Regions from separate parts of the Pseudoalteromonas spongiae UST010723-006 genome, predicted to be linked through region 2. Evidence: predicted binding sites of a transcription regulator. Region 2 holds the regulator's gene; each other region holds the start of a gene.
The links. The regulator sigma-54, encoded in region 2, starts transcription at its own class of promoters, with help from an activator protein. The targets are predictions, from matches to a motif close to GTTGGCACGNNNNTNGNNT.

Region 1 (4,313 bases), 1.1 Mb from region 2:
GATTTTGAATTTCTGCCAGTAAAAGACCGTTTCGGCTATCGTCAAAGCCATCAGTATTAAACTCAATCGTAAATGAGTCACCCGTTTCTGCTATACCTTCAAGGTTAAAATCAAAACCATAGGTATTGTATGGTGCACCTGCTTGTGCCAAAACATTGTCATAAGGCGGTGTTAAAACAACCGTATTCGTTACGGGTGGTGCACCATCTGTAATTGTAAACTCATTAGGGTTTGCCGTTTTAGTTAGTGTAATGGTGCCATTGGCTAAAGCTGGCGGTGGACCTGGATTAAATCCTGGTGCAGTGGTGTCAGAAACAGTGCTTGACGCTATATTACCTGATCCTCTGTTAGCTAAGTCGCTGTTAGTGCGTATCGGTGAAGCTAACGCTAAATCTTCCGGTCGCATGGTTGCAAGCTCGAAGCTCGTCGATGCCTCTGAGTTAAGTTTAAGTTCAAATTTATCACCAACTGCAGCGCCAGCTCCTACATTAATTTGCAAACCAAAAAGCTCTCCGCCTACCGCTGTGCCCGAATTAGCCTGCCCAGCAGCAACAGCTGCAACAATAGGTGTACCAATTGGATCGCCATATGAATCAAGCGCAGTAACTGTAATTTGGTTCACTGCTGTATATTCAATTAAAAAATCATTTGGCGGTAATTCACTACCTTTACCCGGTTCAATGGTTCCACTTACTTGAGCCGTACCCGTGTTTGCTGCATAGGAATAAGCACCAGCGGTTGGAATGGTAAATAAATCGCCACCAAGTTCGCCATCGCCGTCTAATCCAAGCCTATTTTGCTGATTGAATGCATCCGCCATTGCTAGGCTCAATTGGCCTAACTTGTTTTGTGACGAAATCAGTATTTCCTCACGGTAAGCTAGTAGCCCACCAATTTTTCCTTTTAGTACACTGGTATTGACTTCAAGCGGAATGGCTTTGCCTGAATCCACATCTAATTTTAAATCTTTAAAATTGGGATCAGGATCACCAGAAATTGAAAATAAGTTAAACGCGCCATCTTCCATTACAACAGCTTCACCCGTGCCCATAAACACCAGTTTTTCACCATTTGGACCATCAAGTGTTTCAATGTCTATATATTCAGATAGCTCTTTAATTGCCAAATCACGCTGATTGATAGTGCTATTTAGAGCACTGCCATCAGGCCCCGATGTTCCCGATGCAATTGATAAGTTTAGCTCGCTAATCTTAGTGATAAGTGAATTAGCTTCATTCGCATAGATCTCGAGCTGATCGTTAACGATGGTTTTTTGATCAAAAACGATACCCGATAATCGGTTAAGCTGATCGATGTAACCTTGGGCATTACTAAAAAACAGGGAACGGCTAACATTAGACGATGGTTGGTTTAAACTATCTTGTAACGAGCCAAACAACGAGTTGATGCTCGTTCCGAGACTATTAGACTCTTCAGCAAATAGACTATCTACTCGCGCGGACTCGCTAACGATTTGGTTGTAAAAAGCCGCATTGGAAATATCGCGATTAAGCTGCTCTTGTGCAAAACTATTCACTAAGCGGAAAGTTTGCCCAAGTCCAACTTGATTATCGAACAGTGTTCTATGTTCTGTGCGCTCTCGAACATAACCTTCGGTATTGACGTTGGTAATGTTTTTACTGGTAGTTTGCAGTAACTCTGAGCTTGCACGTACACCTGAGTTTGCAATATTAAGTAGATTAAAAGACATTAGTTAGTGCCTCCTAAACTTGTTATCGAACTTTTCATCATATCGTTTACATTTATTCCTGAAGCGACAGCGTTGAGTGCTTGCGTAAATTCACTGCGCTTTAGCACATCTTTAATTTTGTCTGCATAATTAGGGTCAGTGGCATACCCTGCTTTTTGTAATTCATCAAGATACTGAGATGGGTCTGACGTTGTTTTAAGTGCTGATTGATAGCGTGGGTTTTGCTGTAAAAAGTTAACAAAATCATCAAAACTTTCAGCAATGCTGTTATACGCTCTAAAATTAGATTGTTTTTTAACAGCGACGCCTTGTTCAAATTCAAGCGAAGCTTTAGCAGCTTTATCACCTTGCCATGCGCGGTCAGCTTTAATATTGAAAAAATTATTTGAGCTTTGCCCATCACTTTTAGTAATCACATGTTTTCCCCAGCCTGTTTCAAGCGCAGATTGCGCCAACATAACAGCAGGACTTAACCCTATTTTTTCAGCTGCGCTTTTAGCGTGCTGCCAAAGCTCAGAAACAAACGACTGCTCATTATCAAAGGCTGTTTCTTCACCTGTAGTATTTATCTGTTTTGATGAATCTGTATTTGCAGTATTCAATGAAGGCTTTTGCATTGGCGCAATTTGGCTTGATGAAAACAAACTTGCAGGGGTGTATTTTCCTGGCGTGGGTGAAAGTTGCTGGACAATAATATCGGCAAGCCCTAATGCACCACTTTGTGAAAGTTCCATAGAAAGCTGTTGATCGTGCATATCACGATAAAATTTAACGCTGCTTTCATTAAACGGGCTATCTTCGTCTTCAAATGCTTCGTTGGCTTTACGCATACTTTTAAATAGCATTTGGGTAAAAATCGATTCAAACTGAGCTGCGACTTGCTTAAGCGCTTTTTTATCAGGATCGCCCTGCAGCGCTTCTTGACGTAAAGAATCTAAGTTACTCAAGTCAAAGAAACTTTGTTGATGATTTATGTTGTTACCATCCATAAGTCAGCTCTCATTCAATAAATTGGCTACGAAACACACTGATAAACCAATGCAAAAATCAAGCCAAGGAAATAAAATTAAAGCGCTAAACAAAAAAGCCCTGCAATGCAGGGCTCAAGTAACAATCTGTAAACTTAAATCACGATTAGTTGGCCACTTATTGCGCCCGCCTCTTTCAACGCTTCAAGTATTGCCATTAAATCACCTGGCGCCGCGCCGACTTCGTTAATCGCTCGCACGAGATCATCTAAACTCGCACCTGGGTCAAACACAAAAGCACGGGTATCATCGCGGGCAACATCAATAATGCTTTGTTCGGTAACAACCGTTTGCCCACCAGCAAGTGCGTTGGGTTGATTAACGTTTTGCTGCTCTGCAATCGTGACAGTCAATCCACCATGGGTGATTGCTGCGGGTTCTAAAGTAACATTTTTACCAATCACGATAGTGCCTGTACGCGAATTAACGATAATTTTTGCACTGTTATCAGCTGGTTCGAATTCAAGATTTTCTAAAGTAGCAAGGTAAGCTACGCGCTGCGCTGGGTCGCGTGGCGCTAACACTTTAACCGACGCTGCATCCATTGCTGTGGCAGTATTTGGGCCTACTAAATCGTTAATCGTATCAGATAAGGCTTTTGCAGTAGAAAAATCAGGACGGTGCAAATTAAATGTAATGTGATCACCTTGGTTGAACGGCGATGCGACCGCACGTTCGACAATCGCGCCATTTGGAACACGTCCTACAGTTGGTGTATTTACTAATACCTTGCTGCCATCAGCACCCTCGGCGCCTAATCCGCTAACCACCATGCTGCCTTGTGCAATTGCATACACATTGCCATCAACGCCCTTTAGAAAGGTTTGAATTAATGTACCACCGCGCAAGCTTAATGCGCTGCCAATTGACGATACGGTTACATCGATTGTTTGACCCGGTTTCACAAACGGCGGTAAATCTGCATGTACAGCTACTGCTGCCACATTCTTAATCTTAGGCTTTAAGTTTGCTGGTAACGTGATACCAAAACTGCTTAGCATGGCTTTAAAACTTTGCTCGGTAAAGCTACTTTTTTCACCTGTGCCAGGCAAACCAACAACTAAACCATAACCAACAAGCTGGTTACTACGTACCCCTTCAACAACAGTCACATCTTTAATGCGTTCTGCTGTTGTTGGGAAACTAAAAAGGCTAAGAAGCGCGATAAAACCAATAGCAAAATTACGCATGCGACCTCCTAAAAAGGGTTTAATGGGCTTAAGAAGAACTGGGCTAACCAGCCTGCTTCTTGTGCATCTGCCAGTGCCCCTTTACCAGAGTACTGAATACGTGCGTTTGCAATACGGGTAGACATCACCATATTGTCAGCACTAACATCCTTCGGACGAACGATGCCTTCTAAACGAATAAATTCTTCACCGGTATTAAGCGTAAGCCACTTTTCACCGCGAATAACTAAATTACCGTTTGGTAATACACGCATCACATTAACTGAAATATTACCGTTTAGACTATTTGACTGATCTGACTTCGCATCGCCTTTATATGAGCCCTCTGAACCAACACCGTATTGCAACGCATCACCATTGATCGTAACTGCATTACCGCCAAAT
Region 2 (4,313 bases):
GATTACATTGCAACCGACTTAAAACAAACCAACTTTAATGAATCTGGTACTGTCAGCCATAAAGTGATGGCGCGAAAAATGTCGATGTATCAAGATTTGGGGTTTACCCACTTTGAAAAACCACAATTTACTATTTTTTCAGAACAAGGTGTGTGGCAGCTCACAGCCGATGAAGCCACGCTCTACAATAACGAAAAGCTCATTTTGGAACAAAACGTTATTGCCAAAAGTCTAACGCCCAATATCATGCTCAATACAATTGAAGCGGCAAGCGTAGAATATTTAATTAATAGCAAACTAATGACTTCTCAATCCGAAGTAAAAATGACAGGTCCGGGACTTGAAATTAAAGGACAAGGCCTCAATGCTAATTTAGAAGAGCAAGTTATTAAGTTAATAAACCATACAAAGACCACTTATTATGACCAATAACATGACGAAATTACTGTCAATCGCTGGACTAGCTGTCACTTTGTGTATCACAAGTGGACACGCTATCGCTGAGCAGATCAAACTTAAGCATCCACTTGAGATTGACGCCGATGAGCAAGCTGCTCGCTTAAAAGAAAATGTCGGTATTTTTCGCCATAATGTACAAATTAAGCATGGCAATATGACCATCACCGCCGATTACCTTGAAGCACATAAACGAGCAGAGTTAGGAGATAACCAGCAATTACTTATTGCCAGTGGTGATCCGGTAAAATTTAGTGCTGAACAAGAAGATGGATCAATCATTGTCGCAAGTGCTAAAAAAGTCACTTATGACGTGGCTAAATCATTATTTACAATGTCTGGTGGCGCTAAATTTCAACAAAATGGCGACATGATGTCAGCAGATACCATCATCTATGATCGCGCTGCTGAAACAGTGACGTCTAAAAAAGCTGAAAACTCAACTAACCAAGTAAAAACCATCATCAATACGCAAAATGAACAAGGCGGACAATGAGCACATTAATTGCCGAAAAGCTGGCTAAAAGTTACAAATCACGCCAAGTGGTAAAAAATGTTGGCTTAGAAGTGAAAGCTGGTAGTATCGTTGGTTTGCTTGGTCCTAACGGTGCCGGTAAAACAACGACGTTTTACATGATTGTTGGTTTAGTACCGAGCGACAATGGCGTTATTCGTATTGACGATAATGACATTACATTGCAACCAATGCATAGTCGCGCCCGTTTAGGTATTGGTTATTTACCGCAAGAATCGTCGATTTTTAGAAAGCTTACTGTGTATCAAAACATCATGGCGATTCTAGAGACACGCAAAGAACTTAATCGTGTGCAACGTGAAGAAGCGCTCGATGATTTATTAGAAGAATTTAACATTGGCCATATCCGAGATTCACAGGGTATGGCATTGTCGGGCGGTGAACGTCGTCGTGTGGAAATTGCGCGCGCATTAGCCGCAAACCCCAAATTTATCCTGTTAGATGAACCTTTTGCTGGTGTTGATCCTATTTCAGTGATAGATATAAAGAAAATAATTGAGCATTTGAAAAATCGCGGCATTGGCGTGTTAATAACAGACCACAACGTGCGTGAAACCTTAGATGTATGTGAAAAAGCCTACATTGTTTCTCACGGCGAATTAATCGCATCTGGCACAGCTGAAGACGTTTTAAACAACCAAAAAGTACGCGATGTATACCTAGGTGAACAATTCAGACTATAGTAATAGTTATAGGCCTTAAATTTGGAATTGAATTGTTAACTAGCGGCTTGAAATCGAAAGAAGGATTAGAATAACTACATGAAGCAATCTTTACAGCTTCGCCTTGGGCAGCAACTAACAATGACTCCACAATTGCAACAGGCTATTCGCTTGTTGCAGCTGAGTACGTTAGATTTGCAGCAAGAAATTCAAGAAGCGCTTGATGCCAATCCTTTACTTGAAGAAGACATTGACTACAGTGACGATAAACAAAACAACGAAAACACTGAGTCAAACAAAGACGAATCAATAAATGGCGATGATGTTGAAGCAGCGCCAAGCCAAAGTGAAATAGAATCAAGCGACGCACTTAGCAACGAGAATATTTCTGACGATTTAGCTATGGATGTGTCGTGGGATGATTATATCAGCGCCGCACCTGTTTCTGTCAGTAACGCCCCAGCTCCTGACAACGATACTGTGTATCAAGGCTCAACCAGCGAATCATTGCAAGATTACTTAATGTGGCAATTACGCTTAACGCCGTTCAGCGACACCGACGAGATGATCGCAACCACCATTGTTGAGGCGGTAGACGATTCAGGTTATTTAACACAAAGTAGCGAAGAAATTTTAGAAGCGGTACAGCAATCTGACGACCAAGAACAAATTGAACTAGACGAAGTTGAAGCTGTACTTAAACGCGTTCAACTCTTTGACCCTGTTGGTATTGCTGCTCGTTCGTTACAAGAATGTTTATTGATCCAGCTCAATCAGTACGACAAAAATACCCCTTGGCTAAACGAAACAAAGAGCGTAATCTCAAACCATATGGAACTTTTAGGATTACGTGATTATCGTACAATAATGAAGAAGGCTAAACTCAAGGAGCCTGAGTTAAAAGAAGTCTTAACATTAATACATAGCCTTAATCCAAAACCAGCTGAAAGCATCATAAAAGAAGAACCTGAATATGTGGTTCCCGATGTTTCAGTAAAGAAAATTAAAGGACGCTGGCGCGTTGATTTAAACAACGATAGCATGCCAAAGATCCGCGTGAATGAACAATATGCTGCGCTTACTCGCTCGATGAAATCAAGCACTGACAGCCAGTTTATTCGCAACCATTTACAAGAAGCAAAATGGTTTATTAAAAGCTTAGAAAGTCGCAATGATACTTTATTAAAAGTAGCCAATTGCATTGTTGAACAACAACAGGCATTCTTTGAATATGGTGACGAAGCAATGAAACCTATGGTTTTAAACGACGTTGCCGAAATGGTCGAGATGCATGAGTCGACTATCTCGCGTGTAACAACGCAAAAATACATGCATACACCACGTGGCATTTATGAGCTTAAATACTTTTTTTCAAGCCACGTTAGCACGGAAAATGGGGGTGAGTGTTCATCTACCGCGATTCGAGCACTGATCAAAAAGCTAGTTGCGGCGGAAAATCCAGCTAAACCATTAAGTGATAGCAAGATTACCGACTTACTAGCAGAACAAGGAATTAAAGTGGCGCGACGCACTATCGCAAAATACCGTGAGTCGCTATCCATACCACCGTCTAATCAGCGCAAGAGCCTGATCTAGACCAAATAGAAGGAAAATGCTTATGCAATTAAACTTAACAGGTCGTCACGTAGAAATTACTGATTCTTTAAGAGACTATGTCACTAACAAATTTGCAAAACTAGAGAGGCATTTTGATCATATAAATAACGTGCACGTTATTCTAGATATTGAAAAACTATCACAAAAAGCAGAAGCTACTATGCATGTTAACGGTGGCGAATTGTTTGCCTCTACCGAGCATCAAGATATGTATGCAGCAATCGATGGCCTGGTCGACAAACTAGACCGCCAAGTAATTAAGCACAAAGAGAAACTTTCTCGCCACTAAAATGAAATTAACCGATATTATTGCTGAGGACTGCGCTAAAACCGCGGTCCTTTTTAATAGCAAAAAAAGACTGTTTGAATTTATTAGCGACCTTGCCCATCAGCAAGCCCCTGATATTACTTCTCAAGAGTTTCTTGAAGCCTTGCTGCAACGCGAAAAACTAGGTAGCACGGGTATTGGTAAAGGCCTCGCCATTCCTCATGGCCGCATTGATGGCCTACAAAATACCATTGGCTTTTTAATTGTAAATCAGTCACCTATTCCGTTTGATGCCATCGACGATAAAGACGTTGATATTTTTATCGTACTGCTCATACCAGAACAAAAGTGCCAGCAACATTTGCAGACTTTAGCCACCATCGCTGATAAACTAAAAGATAAGCAGTTTTGCCGTCAACTACGTCACGCTGAAAATAATCATCAGCTATATCAAATCATTAGTAGTGAGGCGAGTTAACTAAGGGAGATGTAAGTGCAACTTATTTTAGTCAGTGGTCGTTCTGGTTCAGGAAAAACAGTCGCACTCAGAGTATTGGAAGATCTCGGGTATTATGTTGTTGACAATATTCCTGTTAATTTATTGCCTTCGTTGATCCGCTCAGTTTCAGATAAATACGACAAAATTGCAGTGAGTGTTGATGCTCGTAATATGACTAAAGAGCCAGAGGAAATAGAAGAAGTACTCGACTATTTACCTGGTTTTGCAACACCAACCTTATTTTACCTTGATAGCGATGACAGCACGCTAATTAAG
Region 3 (4,313 bases), on a different replicon from region 2:
CAAGGCGTTGGTAAAACTCTTGATAAAGCAAAAGAAGGTTACGACCGCGCATTTGCACAGCTTTACTCTGGCAAAGGTAACTTAATTAAACAAGCTGCTGAATTTAAAGAACTAGGCGTAGCTGTACAAAAAGAACTGCCAAAAGAACTCATTGAGAAGGCCGAACTTGAATTAAATTTTGAGCAAAGTGAGTAAGTTATAAAAGTACTAAGGGGAAGTGTAAATCCCCTTTACAGTTTTAAATGGTTTGCCAAAACCACCAATAATGTGTCATTTTCAGTAAATAACTTTGTTGACAGTTAAACTTTAAATGTAATTTCTGGATTTTTGAAACGCAAAGGCCAACAAACAGGCTTCGTCAAAAAGCACATTAATTTTATACTCACTCTTTCTAGTAGTAACTCAAAGGATTGAAAATGAAACACTTCACTGCCCTTTTATTAGTTGGTTTTTTCTTAACCGCTATCAACCTACACGCAAATGATCGTCAGCTCAGTAACGCTTATAAAAATCAGCAAAGTGATATACAAGTTAAAGGTTCAGGCACAGTGTTACGTGTTTTGCCTGATGATAATAATGGCTCAAGACACCAAAAATTTATTTTGCGTTTAGCTAGAGCGTGGTGACATTTACGGTCTAAATTCTGTTCAAATCCAAACCGTTTTGATCGCGGCGTCGCTTAGTAGGCCTAGTGGGCTAAGTCAAAAAGTGGCAACAAAGAGCATAACGGTTTGGGTTGAACCTTACAGGCAGCGCGTGTTTGGCATTTATGCTGCGTTATCGCTCATTTATGTAGAATAACTACACCACAATCGCTCTGCCTTGTCTAAATGTCAAACAAACTGCTGCAGAAACAGACTGTAAACGTTACCACGCTCTAAAAACCCTACTCGTTGCACATAATATTGATTTAGCGCCGCGCATTTCGAACTTAAAAGTGGGTGATAAGGTAGAGTTTTACGGTGAATATGAGTGGACTAAAAAAGGTGGCGTGATGCACTGGACACACAAAGATCCGCGAAATAAACATGCTCACGGATGGCTTAAACATAAAGGCAAAGTTTACGAGTAAAAGACTTGAAAATAGGATTAATCACTACCTAATGTATTGTAAACGCGAGATATTATGAGTATATCTTGCATATTAGCTAGTTATACACTTGCTTTTTTAAAAGTGATTTTCATCGGTTTTGACTACAAACACCTTATCATTTGATAAGTATTTATTTCACTAAAGGAGTTGTGAATTATGGATAGCTTTACAGAATTTGAACTTGTAATGATAGGCTTAACAGCTTTACCAGTACTTATTTATTTTTGTTCACCTCTGCAATCGCTATTTGAAAAGGCCGCTCGTGGTGGAGGTGTGTCTATTGTGGTGTTACCTTTTTCTTTATCATGGATTTTAAGTGGTTATGCCGCTGAAAGTGATATTTTTAGGTATGTTATGTTGAGTTTTGGCTTCTGTTTTTTCACCGTATTCTATGGCGCAGGCGTGGCTTTACTTTTAAAAGAGAAACGAAAAAAACGTACACAATAAAAATGCAAACTATGTAACTGTGTTGGTTTAATATCAAACCTTACTCGTTTTGGGATTGTTCTAGTGCGCGAAACGCTTGCTTTAGTATATTTATAATAACTTGGCTGTTAGGTTTGAACGATAAAATGGAGCAAACCTAACAGCACAACAGGCATGAAATAGTATAAAGGGGGTTTACACTTCACCTGCTAGTTAGTGGAACCCGTTTAATCGATTTTAACTTCACCTTTTACATTATCGATATTTAAATCGCCAGAACCATCGTCTTCAACAATCAATCCACCCGCACCGTTTACGGTAATATCGCCGGAGCCATCATCTACTTTAACTGTGCCCGTAACATTTCTAACAAGTAAATCACCTGAACCATCTTCAATGGTGACTGCACCTTTGGTGTTTTCAACCTGGGTATCACCCGAGCCATCGTCAATTTCAACGTCACCTTGAATATTGCTTATGTAAAGTGAGCCAGAACTGTCGTCGACGTATACTGATTTACCGCCATCAATGGTTAAGTCACCAGAGCTATCGTCTACCTTAATGGTGTTACTTAAGCCGTTGATTGTAACATCGCCAGAGCTATCATCGAGTTCGAGTGCTAGCTTGCTTGGCATGGTGATGACAAGGTCGATGCTATGCCCTTGGTTGATGTGAATACGTAAACCATCTTGAATATCGTGTATTGCAACGAGTTTTGCAGTATCACCAGATTGGGTTAAAGAAAGTTCGTAATTTAGATCTTCGCTGGTATAAATGTCGGCATTCACTGTAATTTTATCGCTGCTGTCTGAGCCTATAATTTTAAGTGACCCAGCACCAGTTTCGGCGATAAGTGTAGACAATTGACTTGCGTTTAGCACTAATTCTCGCTCGATGTGAGTATCTGCAGAATTGGTGTTTCCACCGATATGCACAATACAACCTGAAAGCAGTGTTGCCATGGCAATTGCTGAAAATGTTCTATACATGATGTTCCCTTCTAATGAATTATTTTTATTATTCATTGTCGTGTTGAGTGACTAATAGCAATTTAAAGCAATCACTAGGCCAAAATTTAACTAATTGAATAATAAGGTTTTATTCTTATTTAATAAAATAAAGAAAACAATCAAACGAATTATTAGTAATTTTTGCCATTCGAACTTTGTCATTTTGACCAACTATGCGCGTTCACGCCATATTTACTGTATTGAATGTTTTTTAAAAGTGTCATTTATCTTTCATATTTGTTGGCTAGTTTTATCGCCGAATAACAGCCCCAAATATAAGAGAATATTGTTATGACAAACACGATCCGCGCTGGACGACGAAAGTTTTATGACGATGAGCATTTTGCCGGTGGCATTGAGCGTTCTGGCTTTTTTACTATTTCTGAGGCTAATTTTTTAGTTGAATACGGTGACACATTGAATGGGCTAAGCGCAGGTAATTTAAATCCTGAATCTGCTGCTGAATCGGAATTTGTGGCCTGTATGCAGTCTAATATTGCCTCTAACAGCTATGAAGTAAAGCTCTGGCGAAAATACATAAAAGCTGTTCACAGCGTAACGCACAGAGCCAGTGCGAATAGTTCACGTACAGAACAACATTATTCATTTGAGGGATATGATGAAGCGTAGTTTGCAACAAGATAGCTATTTAGAAAAAACAAAAGTTGGCCGAAAATCAAAGCGCGATAAGCTGAAAGCCAAATTTGACAATAAAAATAAGCGTAAAAAATTTGATGATCATGACTGGGATGATCGCGATTAATAAAAGCGCTTAATCTTTGATGATAATTGCGGCCCGAGTTAGCTTTCTGGCCGCTCTTATTTAACGTGGCGTAAACTCGGGCTTTAGTAAACCAAAGCACGTTAAATCGTGATATTGGTTTTTCCAAAAACCACTTGCACGGCGGATCCCCTCTTGTTTAAAGCCAAGCTTTTTAAGCACTGATTCAGACGCGCCATTACCCAACATGGTATCAGCCTGAATGCGATATAGTTCACCAAATGGTGAGTTGTCTGAATAAACTAGTGTAATAATCGCGTTTAACGCTTCGGTGGCATACCCTTTTCCCCAATGATCACTAGCAAATTCATAACCAATCACTGTATTGTGCATTTTTGAATTAAACGAATTAAAACCACATGTGCCAATTAGCTCGCCAGTTTCTTTGAGGCGAATAGCCCAACGAATGCCCTCCTGCTGTTTAAATCGTTGATTAAAGAAATCTATTAAATCAAGAGATTGCTGCTTGGATGTAAATGCTTCAATATTATAAAACTTAACCACAGCTTGATCTGAAAAAATCGAAAATAACCTATCGTTATCATCGATTGTTAGTGTGTCTAGTGTTAATCGTGATGTGTCTAAATTTGGAAATTGTAGATTAGTCTGCATTAGTACTCCTTGTTTCTTTGCACGGGTTACGCTATTTGAATGAGCAAAATAACCCACATTGACAGCACTGACATCACAGCACCCCAAAACGTTAACATGCGATGTAGTACATTGTTATAGGTAAGGTGTACAAAGGCCTGTAACGTTCTAAAAGTAACAAAACTCCAAGCCAAGGTGAGCGCTAAGCCATTCGTAATTTCTAGGCTCACAAACAAGGTAGAGACAACATAAAATAATACCGGTACTTCGAACATGTTGTTAAAGCAACGCGTTGATGTGGTTAATTTTTCGGGCACGTCTTGGCCTTCCATTGTGCGATAATATTTAATTTTCACGCTGCCATTTTTAACGCTTTTAATACGAGTGGTAACGGCCACAATACCAACGGCAA
Region 4 (4,313 bases), 1.3 Mb from region 2:
GTTTGGATCTGCGGGTGCTCATTACGAATAATATTCGCTACTTGTTTTGAGTCCATCCATTTCAGTGAATCAAGCCCTTTCGCACCTGAGCCCATGATAATTTGGTCAATTAGGTTCGCTGCTTTTTCTTCACCGAGCGCTGCGGTAAGCGCTTTCTTGATAAAGTCTTCAGATTGGAAACCAATAGTACTAAAGCTTTGGATTTGGTCGATAAACAGCTTGTGTACTGCGGCAATTTTGTCTTGGCTTAAATCATCCAAGCCCGCCATCGCCATACCTACTTTTTGTACTTGCTTTGGTTCTAAGTGCTTTAAAATCTGTGCGGCATCTTCTTCAGATAAACTCAGTAATAAAATCGATGCTTTTTCTACACCATCAAGTTTATCTACGTCAAAGCCGCTACTTGTTGTTTGTTCTGCTACTTGCGTATCTTGATCAGTCATCTTCAGTTAACCACGCTTTAACTACTTGAGAAGAAAGTTCTGGCTCATTTGCCACTAATGCTCTTACTGCTTTCAGTAAGTCTTCATCACCATGTAAGTCTGGTAATTGTAACGTACCATCTGGGCTAAAGCCGACTGCCGATTCGTCAAATTCTTGACTTAGCATATCAATGGTATCATCACCTAAGTCTACACCTGCTGATAGGCTTGCGTCATCATAATCCTCTGTCGTGTCTTCTGGATTAATCAACTTGCGTAACATTGGACGCACTACTGCAAGAATAAGCACGATAATAACCAAGGCACCTAAAGCTAGTCTGATTACTTTGAAGAACCAAGGTTGCTCCCAAATTGGTAGCTCAATCGCTTCACTGAATTCTTCTTGTACAAACGGAATCGTCACGACTTCTAACGCATCGCCACGCTGCATATCAAAGCCGATGCCACCTTGCAATAAACGGCGAATGTTCGCTAATTCTTGCTGAGTACGCGGATCGCGTGTCGCTTCGCCACCTTCAGCTACACCGTTTGTGTAGTTCACCGCAACCGATACACTGATACGACGGATCACACCGGTTTGCTGACGCTTATGTGAAATGGTGGTATCGAGTTCATAATTACGGGTTGCTTCTTTACTGTTTCTACTTGGCAATGTGTTTTGTGCTGATTCATCGCCTGTTTGTTCTGGAATTTGCGAGTTAACTGGCGGTTGATTAGTTAACGCACCAGGAATGCCCACCGCAAGGCCACCAATGTTGGTGTCTTCACGTGTCATTTCACTGCGTACCGCAGGTAAGTCTGGGTTAAAACGCTTCTGCGTTTCTTCTATTGAACTGAAATCCATCACTAGATCGACCTGCGCAGTATAGTTACCTAAACCAACAACAGGGATCATAATTGAATCGATTTTTTCTAAGTATTCTTGTTCACGTTTACGTTCAATTTCATATTCTTTACGCGAACGCGCGGTAAGTGAGTTTTGTGAGCCCGAGTTAAGTAAGCGACCATTTTGGTCTGTTACCGTTACTCGGCTAGGCTCTAACCCTTGTACCGCAGAGGCGACCATATCTACAACAGAATCAACTTCTTCACCGTCAAGTGTACGACCGCGTCTTACCGTTAATACAACCGTTGCACTTGGCTTTTTCTCTCGGCGAGCAAAGACATTTTCTTTTGGAATCGCTAATAGAACTTTAGCGCGCGCTACTTTACTAAGCTCTTCAATAGTACGTGCAAGCTGCTGCTCACGTGAGTGCTTTAAACGCTCACGCTCTAGACGCTGACTCACGCCAAAGCCCATATCTTGCATTAAAATTTCGGTGCCCGATGAAGGTACTTGCTCAAGACCCTCTTTAGCCATCAACAACTTAATATTTTGATACGCTTCAACCGGTACTGAAACAACATTGCCATCGAGCTTGTATTCCACTTTTTGTGCGTCTAAGAATTCAAGCGTTTGGATCAGTTCATCCATTGGCATTTTGCCAAGAGGGCGCATATCAGGCTCTTTCGCCCAAATCATGATAAATACGGCAATTGCGACACAAATTGTTAGTGCGATAATGAGCGTGACTTGGCGCATTACATCAACACCACTTAAGCTGCCAAGAAACCCTGATTTTTGTTCTTGATTACCACCACCTACATCGCCGACACCTAAGTCGTTAGCATCTAGTGTTGATAAATCTGTTGATGTATTAGCCACAACCCTACTCCACTATTTCTTATACAGGCATGTTCATAATGTCTTTATAAGCTTCAATAAGCTTATTACGCACTTGAACGGTTGCTTCAAACGCCACCGAAGATTTTTGCGATGCGATCATTACTTCAGCCAGTGACACATTGCGGTCACCCATTTCTAACGCCGTTGCTTTCGCTTTAGAGTCTTGCTGTAAACCGTTAACCGTATCGAGCGCATCTTTTAATAGATTATTAAATTCAACCTGTGAGCTACCTTGAATAGATTCTATAGGCTGTTTCGGTTTAGAAAAGTTACTTGCTTCTACCGCAAGTGACTGCATTTCTTGATAAAGATTGTTTGGTGAAATGTTCATACTAACAAACCGTAAAAATTGACTTAATACGATTAATGCAAGCTTGATGCCAAAAATAAAACATTTAAAATCAAGAGTTTATAATGGCATTTTTTTGACTTTGATAAAGTTTAGACAGAAATAAAGCCTCCAGTCAGAGGCTCGATTTAAAAAGTAGGTGTATCTGTTGTGCTCAGTACAATGATTTTTTATGCAGGTAATTCAATTCCCATCTCACGCATTTTTGCAAGTTTATAACGTAGTGTTCGCGGGCTCATACCAAGACGCTCAGCAACGTCTTTACGCTTGCCATCACACGCGCGAAGCATATCTAAGATAATTGAGTTTTCTTTATCTTTAAGCTCTTGTTTATAACCCTGAGCATCATCTACTTGGGTTGATTGCACAGTTGCGACGTCTGGTGCTACTTGCTCAGGTTCTTCACAAGTCAGCTGTATCTTTGGCGACAGGCTTGTTGGTTGCATGCTTGCTACCGAGCCTAAGAAAATATCATCTGCGGTAATCATTTTATGGCTTTGCAAAATCAGTGCGCGCTGCACAACATTTTCAAGCTCGCGAACATTACCTGGCCAGTTGTAACTAAGTAATTTTTCTTTAGCTTGTGCGTCAAACTGCACCGGCATGTCATTATTATGACGCTGAATTAAATGCTCAGCCAACGGGACGATATCCCCTGGACGCTCAGCAAGTGGCAGCCACTCGAGCGGAAAAACATTAAGGCGATAATATAAATCTTCGCGAAAAACGCCTTGCGCCACCGCCTCTTTTAAGTCGCGGTTAGACGTTGCAAGCACACGTACATCTAAATTAATGGTCTTGCGAGAGCCAAGACGCTCCACTTCACGCTCTTGCAGTACACGCAGTAATTTCGCCTGTAGGCTCAAATCCATCTCAGTAATTTCATCGAGTAAAATAGTGCCACCTTGCGCTTGTTCAAACTTACCAGGACATGCTTGAATAGCGCCAGTAAACGCGCCTTTTTCATAGCCAAATAAAGTGGCTTCTAGCATATTTTCAGGAATCGCCGCACAGTTAATCGCAACAAAGTTCTGCTCTGCACGCGGTGAACTATCATGAATATAACGTGCCATCACTTCTTTACCTGAGCCACTTGGCCCAAGCACCATAACGGATGCATCAGATTTCGCCACTTTCTCTGCAAGTTGCATCAGCGCTTTACTAGCTGGGTCTTCAACAATTGGCCCATCTTTAATGGCTTCTTTTTCTGGTAAATAACGACTTACCATGTTTAATAACACTTCTGGTGCGAATGGTTTCGCCATGTAGTCAATGGCTCCTAAGCGCATCGCTTCAACCGCATCATCAATAGTCGCGTAAGCTGTCATCATTAACACAGGTAAATCAGGGTAGTTAAGCTTAATACTTTTAAGTAAATCGATACCTGACATAGTGCCCATTTGCACGTCACTGACCACCATTGAAATACCGCCTTCTTTAAGCTTAATAATTGCTTGTTCGGCACTGTCGGCTTCAACACAATTAATATCAGCCAATGCTAGGGTATCGACTAACGCTTCTCGTAAACCAGAATCATCTTCTACGACTAATACTTTTGCATCGTTCATAATCACTCCTAACATGCTGTTTTAGAGATAATCGGTAGGTACAAGTTAAACTCAGCCCCACCAAGCTCACTATTGCCTGCTTTTACAAACCCTTGATGGCTGTTAGCAACCGATTGAACCACGGCAAGACCTAACCCGGTACCGTGTGATTTAGTGGTGAAGAACGGCTCAAAGATCTGTTGGATAGCCGTTTCACTTAACCCCGTGCCGTTATCTTTCACCGAAAT

Region 1: the regulator sigma-54 is predicted to act here: its motif matches at 2,750-2,768, upstream of flgJ (flagellar assembly peptidoglycan hydrolase FlgJ).
Region 3: the regulator sigma-54 is predicted to act here: its motif matches at 2,574-2,592, upstream of PSPO_RS14555 (DUF4097 family beta strand repeat-containing protein).
Region 4: the regulator sigma-54 is predicted to act here: its motif matches at 2,536-2,554, upstream of fliE (flagellar hook-basal body complex protein FliE).

Annotation. Positions count from the first base shown of each region.
Region 1 is NZ_CP011039.1:836,052-840,364, reverse strand. It holds gene PSPO_RS03935 (FlgK family flagellar hook-associated protein) at 1-1,711, opposite strand, end outside; gene flgJ (flagellar assembly peptidoglycan hydrolase FlgJ) at 1,711-2,700, opposite strand; gene PSPO_RS03925 (flagellar basal body P-ring protein FlgI) at 2,835-3,929, opposite strand; gene flgH (flagellar basal body L-ring protein FlgH) at 3,938-4,313, opposite strand, start outside.
Region 2 is NZ_CP011039.1:2,864,249-2,868,561, forward strand. It holds gene lptC (LPS export ABC transporter periplasmic protein LptC) at 1-432, shown strand, start outside; gene lptA (lipopolysaccharide transport periplasmic protein LptA) at 434-952, shown strand; gene lptB (LPS export ABC transporter ATP-binding protein) at 949-1,674, shown strand; gene PSPO_RS13195 (RNA polymerase factor sigma-54) at 1,753-3,249, shown strand; gene hpf (ribosome hibernation promoting factor) at 3,272-3,559, shown strand; gene ptsN (PTS IIA-like nitrogen regulatory protein PtsN) at 3,561-4,016, shown strand; gene rapZ (RNase adapter RapZ) at 4,032-4,313, shown strand, end outside.
Region 3 is NZ_CP011040.1:8,454-12,766, forward strand. It holds gene PSPO_RS14535 (DNA recombination protein RmuC) at 1-195, shown strand, start outside; gene PSPO_RS14540 (DUF3465 domain-containing protein) at 417-626, shown strand; partial or broken gene PSPO_RS14545 (DUF3465 domain-containing protein) at 881-1,072, shown strand; gene PSPO_RS14550 (hypothetical protein) at 1,250-1,540, shown strand; gene PSPO_RS14555 (DUF4097 family beta strand repeat-containing protein) at 1,747-2,508, opposite strand; gene maoP (DUF413 domain-containing protein) at 2,821-3,159, shown strand; gene PSPO_RS21685 (hypothetical protein) at 3,146-3,292, shown strand; gene PSPO_RS14565 (GNAT family N-acetyltransferase) at 3,353-3,922, opposite strand; gene PSPO_RS14570 (MAPEG family protein) at 3,949-4,313, opposite strand, start outside.
Region 4 is NZ_CP011039.1:987,504-991,816, reverse strand. It holds gene fliG (flagellar motor switch protein FliG) at 1-443, opposite strand, end outside; gene fliF (flagellar basal-body MS-ring/collar protein FliF) at 436-2,148, opposite strand; gene fliE (flagellar hook-basal body complex protein FliE) at 2,168-2,500, opposite strand; gene PSPO_RS04655 (sigma-54-dependent transcriptional regulator) at 2,689-4,086, opposite strand; gene PSPO_RS04650 (sensor histidine kinase) at 4,095-4,313, opposite strand, start outside.